2 regions of the Sulfuriferula thiophila genome follow, and region 2 is predicted to be linked to the other one. Evidence: predicted binding sites of a transcription regulator. Region 2 holds the regulator's gene; the other holds the start of a gene.
What was found. Region 2 encodes FliA, which starts transcription of late flagellar genes. Its sites were predicted from a motif close to CTAAAGTTNNCNNAAANNNTGCCGATANNA; they were not measured.

Region 1 (8,523 bases), on a different contig from region 2:
CGGTTTTATTGATGCTGCGGTGGAAGAGTCGCTCGATGCAATCGGCGAGGCGTTGGCTGAAAATGGCAAGGTGATTGTGACCGGCTGTCTTGGCGCGAAGGCCGATGTGGTCAAGCTGGCACATCCCAGCGTGCTGGCAGTAACCGGTCCGCATGCCACGGAAGCGGTCATGGCGGCGGTGCACGAACATTTGCCTAAGCCGCATGATCCTTATCTTGACCTGGTGCCGCCGCAAGGCATACGTTTAACGCCTGATCATTATGCTTATCTGAAAATATCCGAGGGTTGTAACCACCGCTGCACGTTTTGCATTATCCCGTCCATGCGCGGTGATCTGGTGAGCCGGCCTGTGGGTGATGTGATGCAGGAAGCCGAGCGACTGGCTGCGGCTGGTGTGAAAGAGTTACTGGTAATCTCCCAGGATACCAGTGCCTATGGTGTGGATGTCAAATACCGTACTGGTTTCTGGCAAGGCCGTCCGTTGAAGACGCGCATGACGGAATTGGCTGCTGCATTGGCTGAGCTTGATGTCTGGGTGCGTCTGCATTATGTTTATCCTTATCCGCATGTGGATGAGATTATTCCATTAATGGCGGAGGGCAAGATTTTGCCGTATCTCGATATCCCGTTCCAGCATGCCAGCCCGCGCATACTGAAGGCGATGAAACGTCCGGCTGCGGCTGAAAATACGTTGGCGCGAATTCGCGCATGGCGTGAGATTTGCCCTGAACTGGTTATTCGCAGTACGTTTATTACCGGTTTCCCTGGTGAGACGGAAGCCGATTTTGAACAGCTAATGGAGTTTATTGCAGAAGCGGATCTGGATCGTGTCGGTTGCTTTACGTATTCAGCAGTTGAAGGTGCGACGGCTAATGCATTGCCTGATCACGTGCCGGAAGAAATCAAAGAGGAACGTCGTGCGCGGTTAATGGAGTTGCAGGCTGACATTAGTGCGGATCGGTTGGAGGCGCGTATTGGCCAGACTCTTACAGTGCTGATTGATGAAATCAGCGAAGAGGGTGCAATAGGTCGCAGTTATGCAGATGCACCTGAGATTGATGGTGTGGTGGTGATTGAGGATGCTGCAGGGTTGGTGCCGGGTGAGTTTGCTACCGTTAAAATAATCGATAGTGGCGAGCATGACCTATGGGGTGAACGCGTTTAAATCGGGGCTTGGGAAGCGCTAAAACTTCAGGGTTTGGTGCTTACCCGACAACGATGCCGCGGGATTTGGTTGCGCTTGTGGTTTGACCATCAGGACCGTAAATATTGCCGGTTTTATTGGAACCGCGCAGAACATTGAGTGTATTTTGATTGCGGCTCAGGTGCGTATTAATCAGCAGCCCGTTGGTGTGATTAAGTTCTTTGGCTGTTCTTACCAGGTTCAACAAGCTTTGCCAGGCTTGATCAACAGTATGGGCTGCGTTTTGGTCAATCCAGGTCTGCATGCCCGATTCATCAGGCTGATGTCCAGCAGTCGCAAGAATTAGATGGCGCTTGTTTGATAGCTCTGCCAATTTGGCAATGTGCTGAGCTTTTTGATCAACAATGGGTTTGATCTCTTCAATATCGGCGTTGATTAACAGAGCTTGTTCATTCTGAATAAGTTTAACCAAGCTGGTAATGGTTTGGTTTTCTTCATGCAGATTCTCTAATAATCGTGTGCCGAATGTGCTCATCTTTGACTATTCCTGCCTTGTAGTAAATCTTTGACCGACGATATCAGTTCGTTGGCAATCTTTTTAGAATCGACCTGGAACTGTCCATCCGCAATAGCTAGTTTGATCGCGTCAACCTTTTTTGCGTCAAAAGCACTGCTGGTTGATATTTGCGATTGCAAGGCCTGCAGCTGGGAAGATAGCGGCGATAAGGTGACGGTAGCGCCACTGCTTGGTTGCGCGCCAGTCGACTTATCCGCTGCTTTTGCTTTGCTACCCGCAGTACTGGTCCCGACAGTTACGCCCGTAACGTTTTTAACAGAGTCAGTGACTTTCATGATGTTATCTCTTTTAGTGAGCGCTCAGACAATCCTGAGCTACAACTGAATTGTCGGCAATTATTTTGCAAACTTTAACACAACGGGCAAAATAATCACAAAATTCAATATCCCACTTCAACTATACCATCTGATCGAGCAATGCCGCTAATAACCTGACCATTGCCCATTCTGATCTGGACCGATTGGCCCGCATTGGCCGTTGTCAGCGCACGTCCTTCTGCGCTGACTTCGAATCCGTTGCCACTGGAAACAAGCTTGACGCTTTGTCCTTGCTGAATCACCGCTTGAACGCGCAGGGCGTCCATGCGTAATGGCGTGCCAGCTGGTATGGACATCGCAACGGTCTTGCCTATTGCCTGGCTGCTATCGGTAATAATTCCATTGGGTAATTTTGTCAAATCTCCAGTGGCTATGCTGAGTTGTTTCTCGCTTATCTGTTGACCTTGTGCCAATGGAGCGGCACTGACGAGATAGTTACCGATGACGCTGATGTCAGCCTGTATATAGATAGTCCAATTTGACGGTGAACTGCAGCGCACCCCGACCGTGGTTTTACCCCAAATACGGCTACCAGTAGGAATAAATGGTTCGAGTGCATTGCAAGCACTCAGGTTCAGGCGGCTGTCGAGTGCGCCAACTTTAATTTTGACTTGGCCCGGTAATCCGGTCGTTTGGGTTTGCAGGAATTGCTCGACGCTATGCAGTATCCGAGCCGGGTCCTGACGCGGTGCGTCCACCTGGGCAGTAGCCAGTGCAGGCAATAAGCATAATAAGGTAAGCAGGCTTCTCATTGGGTAACCATCAATTGAATTTCTGATTCCATATTAAATCACCTTGCCAGGCTTAAAGCGCAGAATAAGCTCATGAAAATTCGCCTATTCGATCAATTGATATTGTGTGATGCGACTATTATAGGAACTATATCTTAGTGTTATTACGCTGACAGGAGGCCAGGATGATAGGAAGTATAAACAATGAATTGCAGTTTCAGGAAGCCGCATTACGGCTACGTGAGCAGCGTCAGCAGTTACTGGCTTCCAATATTGCTAATGCCGATACACCTAATTATAAGGCGCGTGATTTTAATTTTAATCAGGCGTTGCAAGGTGTGTTAGCACGCAATGCCAGTACGCCAACGGCGATGGCGCAAACTGCAAGCGGGCATATGCCCGGCGTGAATGATGCTGATTTTGGTGGGGCGCCACTGCAGTACCGCACGGTGCAACAGGGCAGTGTCGATGGGAATACTGTGGATATGGATACCGAGCGCAATCAGTTTACTGATAATGCATTGCGGTATGAGGCGAGCCTGACCATGATCACGGGTCGGATTAAGGATTTGTTAGCAGCTATGCAAGGAGGGTAATTGCCATGTCATTATTCAGTATATTTAATGTGGCTGGTTCAGCCATGAGCGCACAAGCGCAGCGTCTGAATGTGGTGGCGAGTAACCTGGCCAATGCAGATAGCGCGACGAGTGCAAACGGACAGGTTTATAAAGCCAAGCAAGTGGTTTTTTCGGCAATGCCGGTGAATGGTGCAGAAGCGACGGGAGTCAAAGTCGATCAGGTGGTAGAGGATAAATCCCTGCCGCGCTTGATGTATGACCCTAAAAGCCCACTGGCAGATGCGAAGGGCTATGTGACGATGCCTAATGTGAATGTGGTAGAAGAAATGGTCAATATGATTTCCGCTTCACGGTCATATCAAACCAATGTGGATACCATGAATGCGGCCAAATCGATGTTGCAAAAAACGCTGACCATTGGTCAGTAATTAAGGAGTTCAAGATGAGTACAGTTCAGACCAATACCGTGTCCCCCAGCTTGCTGGCAACGATGAATCCCAGTACAAGTGCGACGCAGAGCACGTCGGCAGCGGCGCAGGATCAGTTCATGAAACTGCTGGTGACCCAGATGAAGAATCAGGATCCGCTGAATCCGCTGGACAACGCCCAGGTGACGAGTCAGCTGGCGCAATTGTCGACGGTATCGGGTATTGAAAAAATGAATACGACGCTGGAGTCGATGATTGCAAGTTATCAATCGACCCAATCATTTCAGGCTGCCAGCATGATAGGGCACGGCGTGATGGTCGATGGTTCAACGACTAGCCTGAATGCCGGTAAGGCATTGTTTGGTGTGGATCTGGCCAGCAATGCAGATACTGTGAATGTCACGGTGCTGGATGGAAATGGTCAGCCGGTACACAGTTTTGATGTGGGTGCACAGCAAGCCGGCTTGCTGCCATTGCAATGGGATGGTACGACCGATAGCGGTGCTGCTGCGGCTGATGGCGCTTACAGCTTCAAAGTTACAGCTACGCTGGGTGGCCAGCCTGTTTCTGCACAAACTTTATCGTATGGGCAAGTTGCGAGTGTGGCTACGAGTAGCCAAGGGGTTAAATTGACTGTGCCTGGTTTAGGTGCAATCAGTATGACCGATGTACGTCAGATTCTTTAAATTCCTGATAAAACCGAGGAGAGCAAAATGAGTTTCCAACAAGGACTGAGTGGGTTGAATGCCGCTTCCAAAAATCTGGAAGTGATCGGGAATAACGTTGCCAACGCGGGTACGGTTGGCTTTAAACAATCCCAGGCGCAATTTGCTGACGTATATGCGAGTTCATTGACCGGCTCTGGTACCTCTCAGGTAGGTATCGGTACTAAAGTGTCGCAAGTGACCCAGCAGTTTACCCAGGGCAATATTACCTCATCGAATAATCCGCTGGATCTAGCGATTAACGGTGGCGGTTTTTTCCGCTTGAGCCATAACGGTACCATCAGCTATTCCCGTAACGGGCAATTCCAGCTTGATAAATCAGGATTTATTGTTAACGCGAACGGATTGCATTTGACGGGTTATTCAGTCAATGCAAGTGGCGTGTTATCAACCGGTGCGCCGACGGATGTCTATATCAATACCTCGGATCTTGCGCCTAAGGTGACGGCCAAGGTTGGTGCAGTGCTTAATCTGGATTCGGGTAGCACCGCGCCGGTATTGCCCTTTGATACAACGGATCCTACGACCTTTAATAACTCCACTTCGGTATCGGTATACGATAGTTTGGGTAATTCACATACGCTGCAGACATATTATGTGAAGACAGCCGCCAATACCTGGAATGTGTATGCAACAAACGATGGTGTGCCGATTGGATATACACCGCCAGCCGCTGCTGTGCCGGTAGGTTCGGTGACGTTCAATAGTTCCGGTGTGTTGACCGGCGGTTCCCCAATCTCCGTTGCTGTGCCTGTCACTACAGGTGCGGGTACACCTTTTACCGTAACCGTGGACTATACCGGCACCACACAATACGGCTCCGCATTTAGCGTTAACTCCTTAAGTCAGGACGGTTATGCTTCAGGTAAGCTGAATGGCTTCAACACGGCTGCCGATGGCTCTATTGTTGGCCGCTACACTAATGGTCAATCCAAGACGCTCGGTCAAATTGTGCTGGCCAGTTTCAGTAATCCAAACGGTTTACAGCCACTCGGTGATAACGTGTGGACAGATACGGCCGCTTCTGGCGCAGCTTTGGTCAGCACGCCGGGTTCAGGTCCATTGGGTGTGCTGCAGTCTTCGGCTACCGAGGATTCCAATGTCGATCTGACTGCCGAGCTGGTGAACATGATTACTGCGCAGCGGAATTACCAGGCTAACGCGCAAACCATCAAAACCCAGGATCAGGTGATGCAGACCTTGGTGAACTTGCGTTAATAGCCAGCTAGGGAGCGAATCATGGATCGTCTGATATATACAGCAATGACGGGCGCGAAGCATATTCTGGAAAAGCAGAGTAATACTTCGAATAATCTGGCCAATGCGACGACGACCGGATTTCGTGCCCAGTTGGATTCGTTTCGTGCCGTACCAGTGGTGAGTGAGGGGTTGCCTACGCGCGCGTTTGTAGTCGACTCCACGGTGGGTACCGATTTTACCCCAGGCCCGATGCAGCAAACCGGACGCGATCTGGATGTGGCATTGCGAGGAAATGGCTGGATTGCAGTAGAGATGGGTAACGGCACTGAGGCTTATACGCGTAATGGCAGTCTTAAAACCAACGAAAATGGCTTGTTGCAAACCCAGAATGGATTAAATGTTCTGGGGGAAACCGGGCCGATTACCATTCCACCAGATGAAAGCGTGACCATTGCCAAGGATGGTACGGTTTCGACCATTCCAAGAACCGGCGCGGCTACCTCTGTCAATGTGCTGGGGCGGATCAAGCTGGTTAATCCGCCGGAAGCATCGTTAGTTCGCGGTGATGACGGCTACTTCCGTACCAAAGATGGAAAACCGGCCGATGCTGATGCCACGGTAACCGTCGTTGACGGTGCCGTAGAGGGCAGTAACGTCAACGTGGTGACGGCTATGGTGGATATGATTAGCCTGGGGCGTCAGTTTGAAATGCAGATGAAATTAATATCCAGCGCTGAGAATAACGCCAATAAAGCCAGTCAGATCCTGACTTTGGCCTGACACTGATCGGCTTATACTTAGATCATAAGCAACCCTATATGCGGAGAACAACATGATACGTTCATTATGGATAGCCAGAACCGGCCTTGATGCCCAGCAAACACAGATGGACGTGATTGCTAATAACCTCGCTAACGTCAGCACCAATGGTTTCAAACGCTCGCGCGCGGTATTCGAAGATTTGCTGTACCAGACCATGCGTCAGCCTGGTGCGCAGTCATCCCAGCAAACCCAGCTTCCTTCAGGATTGCAGGTCGGTACCGGGGTAAGACCCGTTGCGACAGAACGTATCTTTACCCAGGGCAATTTGCAGCAAACGGGTAATGATAAGGACGTGGCTGTGCAAGGCGCCGGTTTCTTCCAGGTGCTGTTGCCAGATGGCACAACTGCCTATACGCGTGATGGTTCATTTCAAGTTGATAATCAGGGCCAGCTAGTGACTTCCAGTGGTTTTGTGGTGCAACCGGCCATTACTATACCGGCTAATGCACAGTCCCTAACGATAGGGCGTGACGGTACAGTATCGGTAACGCAGCCGGGTGTTACTGCGCCGGTTCAAGTCGGTTCATTGCAACTGGCTACATTCATCAATTCGGCTGGACTGGAAAGTCGAGGCGAGAACCTGTTTGTCGAAACAGCCGCATCGGGTAGTCCGAGCACGAATACTCCGGGCACAAATGGTGCCGGGCTGGTCAATCAAGGTTACGTTGAAACCTCCAATGTGAATGTGGCCGAGGAGTTGGTAAATATGATACAGACGCAGCGTGCTTACGAGATTAACAGTAAAGCGATTACAACATCTGACCAGATGTTGCAAAAACTGACACAGCTTTGATCGACTTGAGCGCACGATGAAAACGATCACGATACTGATGGGGATGCTCTCGCTACTAGCGGGCTGTGCAGTTGTGCCTGATAGTATCGTTCAACAACCCATGACGGCAAAGCCACTGCCGGTGACTGCCGCACAATCCAATAACGGTGCTATTTATCAGGCGAATGCCTATCGGCCTTTGTTTGAAGACCGGCGTGCACGTCTTATCGGCGATACACTTACCATTACCATCAGTGAAAAAACCAGTGCTGGTAAAGCGGCATCCAGCTCCGGCAGTAAATCAGGCAGTATAAGCTCAAGCATACCAACCATATTCGGGTTGCCATTCAAAACATTGCAAGGCATGTCGGTCTCAGCGAATTCGTCTGGTAAAAATGCAGATACAGATGCGCTGTCAGCCACGAATAATTTCACCAGTACTTTGACAGTTACCGTGGTCGACGTGTTGGCAAATGGAAACCTGGTTGTGAGCGGTGAAAAGCAGGTAGCGTTGGATAAGGGCGTCGAGTATGTGCGTTTTTCAGGCGTAGTGAGTCCAGATACGATACAGGCCGGAAATGTGGTGTCTTCTACGCAAGTTGCCGATGCGCGTATTGAATACCGTACTAATAGCCGTATTGATAAAGCAGTGGCTATGGCGTGGATGGCACGTTTTTTCTTGAATGTATTACCTTTCTGACGATAGTGAGATCATCATGACATCATGGAAATTATCGTTATCTCTGGCACTTGTTCTGTTGACTTCGTTGATGACAGGCATTGCACAGGCCGAACGTTTGAAGGATCTGGCGAGCGTACAGGGTGTGCGTCAGAACCAGTTGATAGGTTATGGACTGGTAGTCGGACTGGATGGCAGCGGTGACCAGACTACGCAAACGCCATTTACCGTGCAGAGTGTAGCGAGCATGCTGAAAGGGATGGGGGTGAATCTGCCACCGGGCACTACGCTGCAATTAAAGAACGTTGCCGCTGTGATGGTGACTTCATCGTTACCGGCTTTTGCCCAGCCAGGCCAGTTGCTGGATGTGACTGTGTCATCCATGGGTAACGCCAAGAGCATACGGGGTGGTACATTATTAATGACACCGTTAAAGGGTGCAGATGGCCAGATATATGCAATGGCGCAGGGTAATGTGCTGGTAAGTGGCGCAGGTGCGGCTGTGAATGGTGCAAAGGCGCAGGTTAATCATTTGAGTGTGGGGCGGATT
Region 2 (8,523 bases):
TTTGGTTTACCTGCAATCTGGATTGATGGCAATTTGCGCGATCAGGCACAAGCGATGGGTTATACCGTGGTGGATGCCGGTACCGTGATTGCAACCCATCTTAATCATCTGATCACTCAGCATGCCGATGAATTGCTCGGTCGTCAGGAAGTGCAGCAATTGCTTGATCATCTGGCTACCGAGTCACCGAAACTGATTGAAGATCTGGTACCGAAGCTGATGTCTTTATCCACTTTGCAAAAAGTGCTACAAAATTTACTCAGCGAAGGTGTTCACATTCGCGATATGCGTACCATTATCGAGACGCTGGCTGAGCATGCTGCACGCATTCAGGATCCGAACGAACTGACCGCTATGGTGCGTATTGCGCTGGGCCGTGCCATCGTTCAGCAAATCTATCCGGGTGTGCAGGAATTATCCGTGATGGCGCTGGATAACCGTCTGGAGCGCTTGTTGATGCAGGCTATACAAGCCAGCGGCCCTGAAGGCGCAGGGATAGAGCCAGGCCTGGCTGACACGTTAGCGACTCAGGCAGATATGGCTACCCGTCAACAGGAAAAAATGGGTTTGCCCCCAGTGTTATTAGTACCCAATTCCTTACGTGCCTTGTTGTCACGTTTCTTACACCGTGCGATTCCACAATTAAAAGTATTGTCGCATTCAGAAATTCCAGACTCTAAAACGATTAGAGTTACCAGTCTAGTTGGAGGCCAAGCATGAACGTTCAAAAATTTATAGGCAGTAATTCCCGTGATGCATTACGTCAGGTGCGTGACATTCTTGGGGCTGATGCGGTGATTTTATCCAACCGCAGCGTACCCGGCGGCGTTGAGATCATGGCACTGGCTGGTGATGACATCGCTTCGCTGGTTTCTCCTTCTGTTGAGAAAGAAGCGGAGCCCAAGCCAACGTTCATGTCATTTGATCCGCCGGCGCAAGAAAAAGAGAAACCAGCGCCACGCCGCAATCAGGCTGATAACCTGGCTGAGGCATTGAATTCAGCGCGTGCACCTGCTGCTGTTGTCAAAGCTGGCAAACCCGTTGCCAATCAGGAACTGGATAAGGTTATGGAAGAAATTCGATCCATGCGCGGCATGCTGGAAGCTCAGCTAAGCGAAATTGCCTGGAGCGCGATGCAGACTCGTGAGCCATTCCGCGCTGATATCATGCGTGAGTTATTGAGCACCGGATTCAGTGCCAGTCTGTCACGCCACCTGACCGAAAATTTGCCGGATGTGAAATCTGCGGAAGAGGGCATGATGTGGGTAAAGTCGGTACTGGCCCGCAACCTGATGGTGATGAGCAATGAAAATGAAGTGCTGGAAAAGGGCGGGGTATTTGCTCTGGTTGGACCTACCGGTGTCGGCAAAACCACCACCACAGCAAAGCTGGCAGCGCGTTGCGTCATGCGTCATGGTGCGAATAAACTGGCCTTGATCACCACGGATGGCTATCGTATCGGCGGACATGAACAGCTGCGTATATACGGGAAAATCCTGGGCGTGATGGTGCATTCGGTGAAAGACGAAAGCGATTTGCGCATTGCGCTGGATGAACTCAAGGGCAAACATACCGTACTGATAGACACGGTGGGGATGAACCAGCGTGATCAGATGGTGGCGGAGCAGGTTGCGATGCTGTCTGGTGCGGGTACACCCGTCAAACGTCTGCTCTGCCTGAACGCGACTTCTACCGGAGAAACCTTGAGCGAAGTGGTACGGGCTTATCAGGGTTCCGGGCTGGCGGGGTGCATAATTACCAAGGCTGACGAAGCAGCAACCATGGGCAACGTGATCGATGTCATCATTCGCCAGAAGCTGAATTTATATTACGCCGCCAATGGCCAGCGTGTGCCTGAAGATCTGCATGTGGTGGGTCGTGAAGCGCTGATTGAGCGTGCATTTAAATTAAAACGTGAAACCACACCATTCCATTTTAATGATGACGAATTATCTCTGGTTGTCGCTAATGCGGGACGTGCGAATCAGGATAAAACTTTGCGTGAGGTGAATCTTGGCTAATTTCAGTATTGATCAGGCAGAAGGGCTGCGCCGTATGCTGGCTGGCCCCAAGCCACGCATTGTGACATTATTGTCTGTGCTGGGTACAGCAGAGAAAAATGCCATGTTGACCAACTTGACTGCTTCATTAGCACATTTAGGTACGGATGCGATATTGGTAAATGCGCGCCGCAGTAATGGCGTCGGCATGCATCTTGGTCATGCCCGTAAGCATGGGTTGCTTGAAGTTGCGCAGCAACAATGTGCATTGAATGAAGTGGTTCAATCCATGCAGCAGGGATTCAGCTTCACATCCATGGTGGGTGGGAATGTGAAATCAATTCACGATAATGCGCTTGATAACAATAGGCTATCAAATATTTTTAATGTGTTAGCTCAGCAATACGGCACTGTGGTAGTCGATGCAGAGCTGGATACTGAAGATCGCCTGCCGGTTGCTGCCATGGCGGATGGAGAGATTGTGGTGCACATAACCAGCAGTGCAGAATCCATCAAAGCTGGGTATTGTTTGATCAAACGCTTGAATGCCAACCTGGGACGGCGTTCGTTTGGAGTGCTAGTGACTAATGCAGATGAAGCCCAAGCGCAGCTGGTTTATGCTAACCTTGCAAAAACGGCGAGTCGTTATCTGGCAGTGCCGTTACACTTTATGGGATCAATTCCTGCTGATGATCATGTGAGCCGTGCTAGTCGATTGGGGCGTTCAGTTATTGATGCGTTTCCGATGGCTCTAGCCTCCGTGGCCTTCAGACGAATTGCGGGACAATTAGGCTTATCTTGATATATGTACACCGTTAACGGAAAAACTGATAAAAATCATCTGCTCACGGAACACGCACCGCTGGTAAAACGCCTGGCTTATCAGCTTAAAGCGAAGTTGCCGCCTAGCGTGGAAGTGGATGATTTGATACAAGCGGGCATGATGGGCTTGCTTGACGCGGTTAACCGTTATGAAGAATCCCATGGCGCACAGTTTGAGACTTATGCTGTACAGCGCATTCGCGGGGCGATGCTGGATGAACTGCGGAGTACCGACTGGCTACCACGCAGCCTGCGTCAGAATATGCGCAAGATTGAAGTTGCGATGACGACCTTGCAGCAAAAGCTCGGGCGTATGCCTACTGAAATGGAAGTGGCTAAAAACCTGAAAATGACGCTGGCCGACTATCAGGATATGCTGACTGAAGGTAGCGGTCACCAGTTGATTTATTATGAGGATTATCATAATGATGAAGACAGTGACAATTTCCTTGACCGGTTTTGTTCGGATAATTCCAGTGACCCGTTACTGGGTTTGCTGCAAGATGATTTCAGGGATGCGCTGATTGATGCAATCGATAGCTTGCCCGAGCGCGAGAAAATACTGATGGGGCTGTATTACGAACAGGAACTCAACCTCAAAGAAATTGGTGCGGTGATGGGCGTTTCTGAATCCCGCGTATGTCAATTACATAGCCAAGCCGTTGCACGTATACGGGCAAGCCTGAGAGGACAGTTGTGGACTGGGGCAGCCTGATTGGTGTAGCGCTGGCATTAGCCGGCGTATTGGTAGCACATTTGCTGGATGGCGGGCATATTGGCTCGTTATTGCAGCCAGCAGCCTTCGCCATCGTGTTTGTGGGTACTGTGGGTGCCGTGTTGATACAAACACGGCTTCCTGTTTTTATTCGCGGCGTCAAAATGATACGGCTGGTCTTTCAGCCACCTGCGGATAACAGGCAAGCCCTTGCCAGAGAAATTAATACCTGGAGTCATATCGCTCGGCGTGAAGGCTTGTTAAGCCTCGAACCGTACATGCGTAATAGTCGCGATATGTTTGTCGCGAAGGGGTTGCGACTGATTATCGACGGCATTGATCCGGTCAAACTCAGGGAAATTCTGGAAGCGGACATTTATGCGTTTGAAGCGGAACAGCGTCAGGCGATTAAAATCTGGGAAGCGGCGGGTGGGTATTCGCCTACTATCGGCATACTGGGTGCGGTGCTGGGCTTGATTCATGTGATGGAGAATTTGTCGGACCCAACCAAACTAGGGGGCGGCATCGCGGTTGCCTTTGTTGCCACTATCTATGGCGTAGGTTTTGCCAACCTGATCTTTCTGCCGGTTTCCAACCGTTTGCGTTCTATTGTCAATCAGGCGATCCATCAGCGTGAAATGGTGACTGAGGCGTTATTGTCGATAGCAACCGGCGAAAACCCCAGAATTATCGAAGAGCGACTGGCTTCGTTCCTGAGATAACACGGGCATTCCAAATCATGGCGCGCAGGCAATTAGAAGAAGAGCATGATAATCCGGACCGTTGGCTGGTGTCTTATGCCGACTTCATGACCTTGCTGTTTGCATTTTTTGTGGTGATGTACGCGATCTCCGCTGTCAATGAGGGTAAATACAAAGTCCTCTCCGATGCGCTGGGTAGCGCGTTCGGCTTTGCCGGCGAACAGAACAAAGATGCCAGGAAATCCAAATCCGGCACCCCGCTAAGTAAAGCGCATGTGAGTGAGGTAGTGCATCAGGAAAGCAGCCAGATGACAGATATTGCCAATAATATTTTACAGGCACTGGGGTCGCTGGTTAAGGAAGGCAAGGTTCGGGTTACCCAGACTGCTCGCGGTGTGAATGTGGAAATCAACGCCAGCCTTTTGTTTGCACCCGGTGACGCAAAGTTGACGGAAGAATCCAGGAAAGCATTGCAAGCTATTGCTGCCGTATTGAAAAATCAACGCAACGATCTGGAAATTGATGGCTATACCGACGATGTGCCAATTAGCAATCCCTTGTTTCCCTCCAATTGGGAGTTGTCAGCAGTGCGTGCCGGTAGCGTGGCGCGTGAATTCGTTGCAAGTGGCGTCGCAGAAAATCGGCTGATGGTGGTCGGCTACGGCTCGAATAAACCGATCATGCCCAATGATACGGTTGAAGGTAGAGCCAGAAACCGCCGGGTAGAAGTGGTGATTCTATCTTCGTTGCCGGAAGCTTCCCGGGAAATATCCATGACCACCAAGTAACTGAGTTGATTGTTTTTATAGAGACCTTTGCACGATTGCTGCGCTCGCTGCATCGTGAAATACTCTCTTATAATCAATTCACTAGTCTGTTTTTTCGTCAGTCATTGCAATCTTCCATGTTTCATCCCGATGTTGATAAGAACTTCAATGACGCTTGCCGCCAGACGTTTCATTTGTAATCGCTGGGCAGGTTTGTTACGATTTAAAATTTTTGAGCAGGCGGTTTATGCAAAGCGATCTGAAGGCACTGGAGTTTGATGGCATACGGCGGATTTTGGAACGGCTGACTTTTTCGCCTTATGGTGCTGATGCAGCCAGAAATCTTGAACCTGCACCGGATTTATCGATAGTCAGACAAATGCAGGCAGCCGTCACTGCCGCGCGGCAAGTGGTGGATGCTTTTGTGATGCCCCGTCTGCAGAATGTGCCTGATATTCGTGCTGCGCTGCGCCAGGCTAACCAGGCCGGTGCTGCACTGCCTGCCAGCGCACTGCATAATCTGCGCATGATCATGCAGATCGGTTTGACGTTGCGTGATCTGGTCGGCAATTACCCTGATTTATATTCCCGGATTAATATGTTAAAGGCGCCGGCCAGTTTGACCGAAGCGCTGGATAAAACGATTAATGCCGCGGGACGCTTGCGTGAGGATGCAACTCCCGAACTGGATGGCCTGCACAAGCAGTTTCATCAAGTGCAAACAGCATTGGAAGCGCAACTGAAAGCCTTGATGCTGTCGCCTGAATACGCGGGTTTCTTTGATGAGCATAGTCGCGTGCAGTGGCATGGTATGCGCGCTGTGCTCGCGGTTCGCGCGATTCATGCGGATAAACTTAAAGGCGTGCGGCGCGGTTCCAGTGGTGGTGGGCGTGACATTTTGATAGAGCCCATTGAAGCTGTCGCCCATAACAATCGTCTGGAAGCATTGAATGGCCAGATCGAAGGTCAAAATCAGATTGTGCTGCGCGCAGTGACCGATACGGTACGCGAACATCTGCTGGATCTGAATCAACTGGTCGATGCCATTACCTGGATCGATCTGGCACTGGCAGCCGGCCAATTTTCCGCAGCACTCAATGCAGTGCCGCCGCAATTAATTGATGAGCCGCGTGTTGTGTTGCAGCAGGCCTATCATCCTCAACTGTTACTGCAATTTCAGGAAAAAAGTATTTCACGCCTAGTTGCGCTGGATATTGATCTCGGCGGCAAGCAGTCGATGATGGTCATTACCGGGCCGAATACCGGCGGCAAGACTGTTGTGCTGAAAACCGTAGGGCTGCTGGTGACTATGGCGCACTGTGGTTTGCATGTACCTGCTGAAGGCAATTGCATTATCGGTAACTTCAATCGGGTGATTGTGGATGTGGGCGATAAACAAAGCCTGCATAACCATTTGTCTACTTTTGCCGGGCATGTTGAAGTGCTGAAAAGATTATTGGCAGAAGCCGATGAGCGCACACTGGTATTAATGGATGAACTGGGTACAGGTACAGATCCGGAAGAAGGGGCTTCGCTGGCGATGGCTGTTCTGGATGAGCTGGCGATTCGTAAAGTGCATGGCATCGTGACCACGCATCTGACTCCGTTGAAGGGTTTCGCCGATCAGCATCCGTATCTGAGTAACGCATCCATGCGCTTTGATTACGCCACGCTGTCACCTACCTATCAACTAGAATTCGGTCAGCCAGGTAAATCGCTCGGGCTGATAATCGCCGAAAAGAATGGTTTGCCTAGCTCTCTGGTTAACCATGCACGGGTATATTTGCAGAAGATACAAGCGGGTAAGGCTGAATAGCCGTTATACTGTCGGCTTTTAGCAAATAGGTATGCCGTAATGAGTCAGATGAATGCATTGTTATTATATTGTCGCGCAGGCTTCGAGAAAGAGTGCGCGGCCGAGATTATGGCAAATGCGGCAGAACTAGGTGTAAATGGTTATGTAAAAGCGACTGAAGGTGCAGCCTGGGTGCTGTTTCAGGGACAGACTGCTGAAGAAATCGAATTGATTACTTCGCATTTGCTGTTTTACAAACAGATTTTCGCGCGGCAGTGGATACGGGTTGCGCCGCTCTTGGAAAATCTACCCGAAGGCGACAGATTATCAGCAGTGCGCGATCTGATTGCTGAATTCGGACAGCGTTATAGTGAAGTATGGGTAGAAACACCGGACACGGATGCATCCAAAACCCGACTCGGATTTTGCCGCCGTTTCACCAAACCGCTCACCGCCGCGTTGCAGAAAAAACATCAGCTTGTTCCTGAGAGCCATTCGCCTCGTTTGCATGTCTGCTTCATTGCCGATGATGCTGCATTTGTTGGTGTAATCGAACCGGAAGTTTCATCACCGTGGTTCATGGGTATTCCACGGGTGCGTGTAGGTAAAGATGCGCCGAGTCGTTCTGCAGGTAAGTTGGCCGAAGCGTTGATGGTGATGCTGCCAGAGGATCGCGCTAATGAACTTAAAGCCGGCATGCGCGCAGTGGATCTGGGGGCAGCACCGGGCGGTTGGTCATGGGTGCTGGCACAGCGTGGCATTCGGGTGACTGCAGTCGATAATGGCCCGATGGCCGCGACAGCGATGGCCACGGAAATGATTGAACATGTGCGCAGTGACGGTTTCAGCTATCGCCCGCATCATCCAGTGAACTGGCTGATATGCGACATGGTGGAAAGCCCCTCGCGTATTGCTCAGTTAGTCGCAGAATGGATTGCGCGAGGCCACGCCCGCCATGCAATATTTAACCTCAAATTGCCGATGAAGAAACGTCTTGAAGAAGTAAGGCGTTGCGAGGCGATCATTGAAGCTCGTCTTGAACGTGAAGACATTGGCTATACTATAGAAATCAAACAGTTGTATCATGATCGTGAAGAAGTTACGGTATGCCTGATGCGGAATAAGGCAACTCGGTAAATTTAACCCATTACCTGGCATGCTATCTTGAATATGCTCAATTATCGTATTAGCTTGTTAGGTCTGGTGTTGCTGATTGGTGTATGGTCTGGCATACACCCGCACGATTATTTCACCTGGATGCTGGAAGTAATGCCGGTATTTATTGCCGTGCCGGTATTACTGTTCACGCGCGAACGTTTCCCATTAACACCGCTCACTTATACGCTGATTGCCATTCATGCCACCATTTTAATGGTGGGTGGTCATTACACTTATGCAGAAGTGCCATTGTTCAACTGGCTACGCGATACGTTCGAATTGTCGCGTAATTATTATGACCGTCTGGGACATCTGGCTCAGGGTTTTGTCCCGGCAATCATTACGCGTGAAATCCTGTTGCGTACTACTGCTTTAGCGCGAGGGAAAATGCTGTTTTTCCTGGTGGTGTGCGTGTGTCTGGCGATCAGTGCCAGTTATGAGCTTGTCGAATGGATGGTTGCAGACTTAAGTGGTAGCGATGCTGTGGCATTTCTAGCGACACAAGGAGATGTCTGGGATACACAAAAAGATATGTTGATGGCGCTGATCGGTAGCATTCTGGCGC

Region 1: the regulator FliA is predicted to act here: its motif matches at 2,045-2,074, upstream of flgM (flagellar biosynthesis anti-sigma factor FlgM).

The regions. Positions count from the first base shown of each region.
Region 1 covers NZ_BHGL01000006.1:459,426-467,948, forward strand. The annotation lists gene rimO (30S ribosomal protein S12 methylthiotransferase RimO) at 1-1,165, shown strand, start outside; gene EJE49_RS04700 (flagella synthesis protein FlgN) at 1,206-1,679, opposite strand; gene flgM (flagellar biosynthesis anti-sigma factor FlgM) at 1,676-1,996, opposite strand; gene flgA (flagellar basal body P-ring formation chaperone FlgA) at 2,101-2,790, opposite strand; gene flgB (flagellar basal body rod protein FlgB) at 2,955-3,365, shown strand; gene flgC (flagellar basal body rod protein FlgC) at 3,371-3,775, shown strand; gene EJE49_RS04725 (flagellar hook assembly protein FlgD) at 3,790-4,461, shown strand; gene flgE (flagellar hook protein FlgE) at 4,489-5,718, shown strand; gene flgF (flagellar basal-body rod protein FlgF) at 5,740-6,480, shown strand; gene flgG (flagellar basal-body rod protein FlgG) at 6,533-7,315, shown strand; gene EJE49_RS04745 (flagellar basal body L-ring protein FlgH) at 7,332-7,994, shown strand; gene EJE49_RS04750 (flagellar basal body P-ring protein FlgI) at 8,065-8,523, shown strand, end outside.
Region 2 covers NZ_BHGL01000046.1:13,844-22,366, forward strand. The annotation lists gene flhA (flagellar biosynthesis protein FlhA) at 1-720, shown strand, start outside; gene flhF (flagellar biosynthesis GTPase FlhF) at 717-2,021, shown strand; gene EJE49_RS11845 (MinD/ParA family ATP-binding protein) at 2,014-2,802, shown strand; gene EJE49_RS11850 (RNA polymerase sigma factor FliA) at 2,806-3,537, shown strand; gene EJE49_RS11855 (flagellar motor protein) at 3,519-4,259, shown strand; gene motD (flagellar motor protein MotD) at 4,277-5,026, shown strand; gene EJE49_RS11865 (endonuclease MutS2) at 5,253-6,821, shown strand; gene rlmM (23S rRNA (cytidine(2498)-2'-O)-methyltransferase RlmM) at 6,861-7,937, shown strand; gene EJE49_RS11875 (DUF2238 domain-containing protein) at 7,971-8,523, shown strand, end outside.